DNA from 3 places in the Ochrobactrum sp. 19YEA23 genome. Region 3 is predicted to be linked to each of the others. Evidence: predicted binding sites of a transcription regulator. Region 3 holds the regulator's gene; each other region holds the start of a gene.
The links. The regulator LexA, encoded in region 3, represses DNA repair genes until DNA is damaged. The targets are predictions, from matches to a motif close to TGTTCNNNNTGTGTTCNG.
Positions count from the first base shown of each region.

Region 1: a site for LexA is predicted at 1,555-1,572, ahead of QBD01_RS01325 (YifB family Mg chelatase-like AAA ATPase). Genes of this name have one in related genera too.
Region 2: a site for LexA is predicted at 2,021-2,038, ahead of QBD01_RS22555 (ATP-dependent helicase). Genes of this name have one in related genera too.

Region 1 is NZ_JASAMQ010000001.1:289,647-292,930, reverse strand. It holds gene QBD01_RS01325 (YifB family Mg chelatase-like AAA ATPase) at 1-1,476, opposite strand, end outside; gene QBD01_RS01320 (autotransporter outer membrane beta-barrel domain-containing protein) at 1,598-3,284, opposite strand, start outside.
Region 2 is NZ_JASAMQ010000012.1:42,653-45,936, forward strand. It holds gene QBD01_RS22555 (ATP-dependent helicase) at 1-1,934, opposite strand, end outside; gene QBD01_RS22560 (Dyp-type peroxidase) at 2,199-3,143, shown strand; gene QBD01_RS22565 (NUDIX domain-containing protein) at 3,193-3,284, opposite strand, start outside.
Region 3 is NZ_JASAMQ010000007.1:228,726-232,009, forward strand. It holds gene glp (gephyrin-like molybdotransferase Glp) at 1-1,002, shown strand, start outside; gene lexA (transcriptional repressor LexA) at 1,243-1,971, shown strand; gene QBD01_RS18650 (ComEC/Rec2 family competence protein) at 2,074-3,284, opposite strand, start outside.

The DNA of each region.
Region 1 (3,284 bases), on a different contig from region 3:
ATGAATGCGGCTGACCTGAGCCACGCCGTCGAGATCGGCCAGCGTCCGCGCAACTTTCAGGATCCGATGATAGGCGCGCGCGGAAAAGCGCATCTGCTCGCTCGCATCGCGCAACAGCTTCAATCCGGCTGCGTCCGGTCGCGCAACGTCCTCGATCAGCTTTGCCGAACAATAGGCGTTCGTCATCGATGGCTCGAAACCCAGCGCTGCATAGCGCGCAGCCTGCAAGCCCCTGGCGCGAGCGACCCGTTGAGCCACAGTTTCGCTGCGCTCCGACTGCGCAGGCTGGATGAGGTCGAGCGCCGATAAGGCGGGCATGTCCACACGCAAGTCGATACGGTCCAGAAGCGGTCCGGAAATCCGCGCCTGATAGTCCGTCTGACAGCGCGGTCCGCGGGCGCAGGTGTGGCCAGGCTCACCCGCCATCCCACACCGACATGGGTTCATGGCGGCAATCAATTGAAAACGAGCCGGATAGCTGGTGCGATGATTGACGCGGGCGATCAGGCATTCCCCGGTTTCAAGCGGTTGGCGCAGTGAATCGAGCACCTGTGGCGAGAATTCGGGAAACTCGTCGAGAAACAGCACACCATTATGCGCGAGCGACACCTCGCCCGGGCGGGCACGCAGACCACCACCCACCATCGCAGCCATGGATGCAGAATGATGCGGCGACCGGAAAGGCCGGCGGTCGGAAAGTTTTCCGCCCGCCAACTCTCCGGCAATGGACGCGATCATCGACACATCCAGCAATTCGCGCGGAGACAAGCGCGGAAGGATTGACGGCAGACGTTGTGCCAGCATCGACTTTCCGGAACCGGGAGGGCCGACGAGAAGCAGGTTATGATTGCCCGCTGCAGCAATTTCCAGCGCGCGCTTTGCCGTTTCCTGCCCCTTGATATCCGCCAGGTCCAGCAGGTGTTCGCTGGAAACCCGCATGGAAGGATCGGGCGGCGTCAAAACCTGCGTCCCGCGAAAATGATTGGCAAGCGCAATCAGGCTGCGCGGCGCGAGGATATCAATATTGGCACCCGCCCAGGCCGCTTCCGGCCCGCAAGCATGCGGACAGATAAGCCCCTTTTCTTCGCGATTGGCACCGATGGCAGCAGGCAGAACGCCCGCCACAGCCGTAATCGAACCGTCCAGTGAGAGTTCGCCCAGAACCAGATAGGATTGAATTGCATCGGCCGGGATAGCGCCGATAGCCGCCATCAGCCCGACCGCGATCGGTAGATCGTAATGCGACCCTTCCTTCGGCAAATCGGCAGGTGCAAGATTGACCGTGACACGCTTGGTGGGCATCGATAGCCCCGAGGCGTGCAAAGCCGCCTGTACGCGTTCACGACTTTCCGCCACCGCCTTGTCGGGCAGGCCGACAATCGACATCCCCATCTTGCCCGGCGCAACCATGACCTGCACGTCGACAGGCACCGCTTCTATGCCCTGAAAGGCAACCGTTCCAACCCGCGCGACCATAAGCCCCCACTCGCCACGCAGCACATCCCTAAAGTGAGAAAATGCTTAAATACAACCAGAGGATTTAAGCATTTTTCCCGAAACGGATCAAGAACGTCGTGTGGCGATTGCGGTTTGGAACTTACCAGGAAATGCGCGCGCCCAAGCGACCGGAAACGACCCGGAAGCGCTCGCCGCCCAGATTGAACTCATAGGATGCATTGGCATAAAGCGAGGTGTTGTCGGCAACCTTGGTTGTGAAGCCTGCACCCAATTCGAGGCTGGTTTCTTCCCAGGATGGATGAACCGAGTCGTTGTTGAAATAGATCGTATCGCTCGCCTTGAACTGGTGCCAGACATTGGCCAGTACGAACGGATTGAATGGCCGTTCATTGATCGTGTAATTGCCTTGCAGACGTGCGCCGATACGGCCTGTCCAGCTATCGTTATTGTCAAAGCGGATCGAAGCACCCGGATCGCTCGTATCGTCGAAATTCTGATACTGCCAGTAGATCTGCGCCTGCGGCTCCAGCACCCATTTATCGGTGATCGAGAATTTCTTGCCGGCTTCGAGAGACGCAGTCCACTCCTTGCCGTGGAAGCTGGAACTATAGTTCGCGACCGATTCCGTATCGATGCTGAGCCAGGAATGCATGATGATGGCGTCGATATAGGCCTCATCCTGCCAGGTATGGGTCCAGTATGCGCCGAGACTATAGGCATCGATATCGATATTTCCGATCTCGATATTATTGCCGTAGATGTTTCTGGCGCGCATGTCGCCCCAACCGCGGGCATAGCTTGCCATGAGGCCGACGGTGTCCAGCTGGCCGTTGTCATGTTCGGCGCGATAGACCGGCACGCCGAACTGCATGCCCCACTGGTTACCCTTGTAGCGCTGATCTGCGAATGTGCTCAGGTTCTGGCGATACTGATCACCGAACATACGCGCCCAGATGACGTTCTTGTTTGCCTCATCGCCAAACCAGGACTGTTCGCCATGGCGTTCGTGGAACGTGCCCAGAGCCACGCGCAGCAGGCCGCGCACGACAGTTGGCGTTGCACTTAAAATCGGAACTTCGGGACGGACCAGCGTAACACTGCCGCCGCCGTCACCACCATCCGATCCGCCGCCGGTTCCTCCACCAGTACCACCGCCAGTTCCGCCACCCGTGCCACCGCCAGAGCCGCCCCCAGTGCTGCCACCATCGCCCTCATCCGGGCCAGGTATCAACCATTCGGCTGGAATGCCCGGGAGACTTGTATCGATGCCTGAGAAATTGTTGCGCAGATACCAGTTATTGTCCGTGCCTGCCGTCACGCCACCCTGAACCAGCTGATATTCATAAATGCCGGCAGAGGCGCGCCGAGCGAGCGTGAACGTGCCCGCACCGGTGGTCGCTCCGTTGACCGCCTCCACAACCAGAATACCGTTCTGCTGGGTCTGCGCGCCTGTCCCGCCCACATTGGTGACCACGATGCCAGTCGAGCCGGTCGTCGTACCGCCTGAAATAACCAGCTTGTCGGACGGTGCATTGTCGCCCGCGAGAACCGTATTCAACCAGAGCTGGCCGGAATTGCCCTGATAATTACCGACAATGGTGAGGCTATCCGACGTGGAATTGGAGTCGTTGGTCAGATCGATCACGCCAGCATTCACCACCTGCGTGAGGCTTCCGCTCACTGCGGGACTGATGGTCCAGGTGCCACTGCCTGCACGCAGATAGCTGGTCGAATCGATCGAGAGCGTACCGGTCGAGGTGCCGCTGTCACCCAGCGTCAGATTGCTGTTCATCGTCAGCTCCGATGCACTCAGAAGCTGGATAAGC
Region 2 (3,284 bases), on a different contig from region 3:
GTCCGCGAGGCGTAAACATGCCAGTCGCCCTTCACATTTTGCCCATAGGTGAAAAACCGTTGCGGCGTGATGAGTGTGAGATTGTCACGCGCACGCGTCATTCCGACATAGAGCAGACGACGCTCCTCTTCCAGCTCGGCCGTCGTTCCAGCTCCGAGATCCGAAGGCATGCAACCGTCAACGACGTTGAGCATATAAACGGAGCGCCATTCCTGTCCCTTGGCGGAATGGATGGTTGAGAGGATCATATAGTCCTCATCAAGAAGCGGCACACCAGCCTGATCACTCGTTGCATCCGGTGGATCAAGCGTCAGTTCGGTGAGGAATCGCTCACGGCTTGGATAGCCACTAGCAATCTGTTCGAGCTGAACCAGATCTGCCTTCCGTGTATCGGCATCTTCGTGAATACGTTCGAGATGCGGCTCGTACCAGCTGCGCGCCAGACCGATATCGTCGGGCCACCCGCTTTCGGCCTTTCGAAGGCTTGAGAGCATATCGATGAAGGCTGGCCAGTCATCACCACTTCTGGGCGGCGGCGGAATTTCGGCGAGCGACTGTAAAGGTTCCGGGTCCAGGGCGATGGTGTCAAGAATCTTGCCAGCCGTCTGGGGACCAACGCCGGGTAACATTTGCAAAAGACGGAAGCCCGCAACGCGGTCGCGCGGGTTTTGCGCAAATCTCAAGGCAGCAAGCAGGTCTTTTACGTGCGCGCTGTCGAGAAACTTCAGGCCACCGAATTTTACGAAAGGGATATTGCGACGGGTGAGTTCGACTTCCAACGCGCCGCTATGGCTTGATGTTCGAAACAAAACGGCCTGCTGTTTGAGCGTGACGCCCACCTCACGGTTGGCCAGAACCTGCTCAACGATATAGTTCGCCTGATCGCTTTCGTCTCGCACCGTCACGAGCATGGGCCGCTGTTCCGATTGACGGTCGGTCCAGAGATTCTTGGTGAACCGTTCGCGGGCCAGATCGATCACACCGTTGGCGGCAGCCAGAATGGGCTGTGTGGAGCGATAGTTACGGTCAAGCGTGATGACGTCGGCGGGCTTCGGCGAGAACTCCTGCGGGAAGTCGAGGATATTGCGAATAGTTGCAGCGCGGAAGGAATAGATCGATTGGGCATCATCACCGACAACCGTGAGACCACATCCACTCGGTTTCAACGCCATCAGGATTGATGCCTGAAGACGGTTCGTGTCCTGATATTCATCGACCAGAACATGATCGAAGCGGTTGCCGACATCGTCAGCAAGTGCCGGATCCGACATCATCTGTGTCCAATAAAGCAGAAGATCGTCATAATCGAGCACGTTCTGGTGCTGCTTGGCCTCAACATAGGCCGCGAAAAGCTGCTTGAGCTGCTCTTCCCACCCTAGCACATATGGATAGGCGTTCTTCAGAACTTCGCCGATGGAACTCTCGGAATTGACCACGCGCGAATAGATCGCAACACATGTCCCCTTGGTTGGAAAGCGGCTTTCCATTTTCGAGAAACCCAGTTCATGGCGAACAAGGTTCATGAGATCCGCACTGTCTTCGCGGTCATGAATAGTAAAATCGGCACCAAGGCCGATCTGTTGCGCATAAATACGTAGGAGCCGTGCGCCGATTCCGTGAAATGTGCCTGCCCATGCCAGCGCATCCGTCATGACAGCGGAATTGTCGCCAAGGACCTGCTTGCAGATACGCTGAACGCGGCGCGCCATTTCAGACGCTGCCCGGCGTGAGAACGTCATCAGCAATATCCGACGCGGGTCAGCACCGTTAACGATGAGATGAGCGACACGATGAGCCAATGTGTTTGTCTTGCCCGATCCAGCGCCCGCGATAATCAGAAGCGGTCCACCAATGGCACCATCCGGCATTGCGATGCCGTGCTCGACCGCCTCGCGCTGGCGATCATTCAGTTTTTCCAGATGGGCCGCTGCCATGTGTCCTCGTCACGCAAGAATTTATCTGATCATTGGATCACGGCTTGTACGCCGAAGTGCTCTCAAGACATCTCTATTAGAACATTAGGAACAAAAAAGGAACACGCTGGATTGCAACTGAGCTGCTTTCCCCTCCGGCAAAAATGGGTCATTCGGGCAGGGAACATTCTCTTAAGACCCATGAAAAAGAACATTTGCCAATTAAGCGGCCTCACGCTTAATTTCAGTGAACGCTAAAAACTCACGGGCTGAAACGGATTCTCGATGACAATAGACGGCATTTCTTCGCTTCCCGTTTCACAATCCGTTGTTGGAAAACTGACGAAAGCGGCAATTTTTCTCGTCGTGACGATCAACCCTGGATCAGAAGCTGAAGAAGCCGTTCGTGATTTATGCGCGGATATTTCAAGTCTGGTCCGCGGCGTTGGTTTTCGGCGCTTGGACGGGCAGCTTTCCTGCATAACAGGGTTCGGCTCGGAGGCATGGGACCGCCTGTTTGGCGCTCCAAGACCAAAAGAGCTGCATCCATTTCGCGAAATCCATGGCGTGCACAATGCTGTATTAACACCCGGCGATATTCTGTTTCATATCCGTGCGAGCAGCATGGATCAGTGTTTTGAGCTAGCCAGCCACCTCATGGAACGGCTTTCGGGTCATGTGTCTGTTGTTGATGAAGTGCATGGCTTCAAATTCTTCGATGATCGCGATCTTCTCGGTTTCGTTGATGGCACAGAGAACCCGGTGGACCAGGCCGCTTTATCTGCCACGATCATCGGTGAAGAAGATCCGGACTTTGCAGGAAGCAGCTATGTCATCACCCAAAAATATCTGCACGATCTGGCGAAGTGGAACAACGTTTCTGTCGAAGAGCAGGAAAATATCATCGGCCGGCATAAGCTCTCCGATATTGAACAGCTTGAGTCCCAGAAGAAGCCCTATGCCCATAACGTTCTGACGAATATCGAGGAAGATGGGGAGCAGATTCAGATTCTGCGTGACAATATGCCGTTCGGCGAAGTCGGAAAGGGCGAATTTGGCACCTATTTCATTGGTTTCGCTCGTTCCCCATCGCGGATCGAAAAAATGCTGGAGAATATGTTTGTCGGTAATCCTCCCGGAACGTACGACCATATTCTCGATTTCAGCCGAGCCGTGACCGGGTGTTTGTTTTTTGTGCCGACACTAACGTTTCTCGATAACGTCTCTTAAGACGCAGGACCGCCACGCTGCATGTGCCGGGAAGGTCTTCGATAGACACTTAGTCGTTGACGCAACTCGGAAACCGGAAAAGGTTCAAAGCTGCATATTGCAGCAGGATGATCGTCTTGGCATCCCGGATTGCGCCGGAGC
Region 3 (3,284 bases):
ATTGGTGAGTCCGCTGCTGGAAAGCGCTTCGAAGGCGCCTTGCAGCCCGGACAGGCTGTGCGCATTTTCACCGGCGCTCCGATGCCTGAAGCTGCCGATACGATCGTCATTCAGGAACATACCGAACGCTCCGGCGATCAGCTGACCATTCTGGAAGGCATGGAACCCGGTCGTCACATCCGCCGGGCTGGTCTCGATTTTGCTCCCGGCAAGACCGTCATATCGGTCGGTCGCGAACTGGACGCACCCGCGCTGTCACTGGCTGCCGCGAGCGGCAATCCAACGCTCGATGTGTTTTGCAAGCCGCGTATATCCATATTGGCGACCGGCGATGAGCTTGTCCCTCCCGGAGCGGAGCCCGGACCGGACCAGATTGTCGCCTCAAACAGTGTCGGCATTGCCGACATCGTGCGCCGCGCTGGCGGCAAATCCGAAGATATGGGAATCATCCCGGATGATCCCGCACAGATCGAAGCGGCTATTGCTACCGCTCTGAACCGAGGAATTGATGTTCTGGTGACCATCGGCGGCGCATCGGTCGGTGATCGCGATTATGTACATAGCGCTTTGCGCAATTGCGGTGTCGATCTCGACTTCTGGAAAATTGCCATGCGCCCCGGAAAGCCGCTCATGTATGGGCGCAAGACGGTCGACAGCAAAACTGTTCACGTGATCGGCCTGCCCGGAAACCCGGTTTCAAGCCTCGTCTGCAGTCTCGTTTTTCTCCGCCCGCTCATTGCGAAGCTCGCCGGCACCGATCTGACAGCAGATATCCGCCCGGCGAAACTCGGCCAGCCGATGCCTGCCAATGACCATCGGCGCGATTTTGTGCGTGCCACGGTCGAATCACAAAGCGATGGAACACTGCAGGCGACACCGTTTCCAGTACAGGATTCGTCCATGCTGACAGCACTCGTCGGTTCCAATGCATTGCTCATTCGTGACGAAAACGCCCCGGCAGCAGATGAAGGCAGTTCGTGTCGCGTACTCATGCTACGTTAAAACCCAGCTGTGTGAACGCTTGCGCTTCTTAGAAACAGAACAAAGCAAGCGCTGTAATGAATTGAAATAAAAACACTTCATTGAATCTCAGATGCCGCGTTAGCCCGCCCTGTGAACATTCCGGCAACGAGCTGGCCGCCCGTTAATCATTTTAAAACCATTGCAGAACAAGACTGGAACATATAGTGTTCGTTCTGGTTTTGTTTTTCTCGATTCTTATCTGGCCGGAGGGTGTCGCGCATGTTGACCCGTAAGCAGCACGAGCTTCTGCTGTTCATTCATGACCGTCTGAAAGAAACAGGTATTCCGCCCTCTTTTGACGAGATGAAGGAAGCGCTCGACCTTGCTTCCAAGTCGGGCATTCATCGACTGATCACCGCTCTGGAAGAACGCGGCTTTATTCGCAGGCTACCGAACCGTGCGCGCGCGCTGGAAGTACTGCGTCTGCCGGATTCGATTGCACCCGGACTGAACGCGCAGAAGAAATTTGCGCCGAGCGTTATCGAAGGCAGTCTGGGCAAAGCACCTCCTGCGCCTGTGCAGCCATTACGCTCTGCGCCTGTTGCGACCAATGATGATGTGTCTGCAACGGTATCGGTGCCGGTCATGGGCCGCATCGCCGCTGGTGTGCCGATCTCAGCTATCCAGAGCCAGACGCATTCGCTCAGCCTCCCTCCGGAGATGATCGGTGCTGGCGAACATTATGCGCTTGAGGTCAAGGGCGACTCGATGATCGAGGCCGGAATTTTCGACGGCGATACAGTGATCATCAAACGCGGTGACATTGCCAATCCGGGTGAAATCGTTGTCGCGCTAGTCGATGATGAAGAAGCGACCTTGAAGCGTTTTCGCCGCAAGGGCGCATCGATTGCACTCGAAGCCGCAAATCCCGCCTATGAAACACGCATCTTTGGCCCAGACCGCGTTCGCGTGCAGGGCAAGCTGGTCGGATTGATCCGCCGGTACTGATCGTTAGGTCCGAAAATGGAACCGCGTTTTCGGACGGACATGCGTGAAAAGACGGCTTGATCCGCCGACTAATTGAATCGCAACGCGCTCAAAACACTATTATCATTCGCATCTGCCCGGCTCCTGATCGTCAGTGGCCGGGCATTGCGTTTCTGCCTTTTGAGCAGGCTGCTTCTTCTTATATTCCCGATCAGGTAAGCCACGTGCCGCGCGTGAATAGAGCCTGAACAGATGCCATGGACGCCGTGGCTCATCGATGGCGAAGGCTAGCCTGTCGTCAAAATGCGGATCGGTAAAATTATGCCGCTGAGGCGTGCTGTTGTTTACGGACGTCAGATCGCCAGCGAGAGCCGTGAAGGAAGTGCCTGTCGGGTCCTTCTTATCGCCCAGCCTCATTTCGACGGTGCCTCGCAATGCCAGATCACGGCGGTTGATGACGAGCTTCTTCTGATGCGCACATCCCGGTGTTTTTCCGGCTATCGCGAGGATAACGATATCGCCGACATCGCAGGCGACGTCCTGAACGGCAGGGTCAGCCGTATAGGCCAGTACACGCCCATCGCGTAATGTGATCGTGCATAATTCGTCTTCGCAGATAAAGCCGTCGGTCGGAATTCCCCGCATCCTGTCTTTTGCATGCTGCGGTATCAGAAATTGCGTTGCGAGATAGGCGGTTTTCCAGTTGTCGACGGTGAACTTCGACGGTCTGTCGCGGTTCATAGCAAAGCGGCCATCGGGCAGACGAACGCCAACCAGCTTTGCATCTTCCGAGATCACCACATCCGGGAATGGCTCATGCAGGAAGGCGATAAATCCCGCTAAAACAAATGGTAGTGCCAGAATTTTGAGTCGCGTTGTGAACAATACCGCGATCACGAGTGCTACGGTCCAGAGGGTTAGAGCCACGACCGGCATTGCTCCGGGATTGCCATCAGGCGACCAGGACGCGATGACACCCGCAAGAGCGCGGACGATCCAGATACCAGATCCGGCGATTGTCAGAGGCAGCCAGTCAAGGCCGAGCGGCATCAACACGAGGCCCAGAACCGAGAATGGCATCACCAAAGTTGCGATTACCGGATCGGCCAGCACATTGCCAATCAGCCCGAACGGTGCGGTATTGTTGAAATGATAGGCGGCGAATATGCCGCTCGCAATTCCGGCTACCAATGACGTTCCGGCAGCAGCAACGGCTGATTTAACGATCTTCGTTGGCAAACCAACCGTTGGCGAAGCCGCGCGCCTCTCCACATCCTGCGATTTTTTGGCCCTACGCATCCCCCACCAGGCATAACCGGCAATCAGCGCAGCCG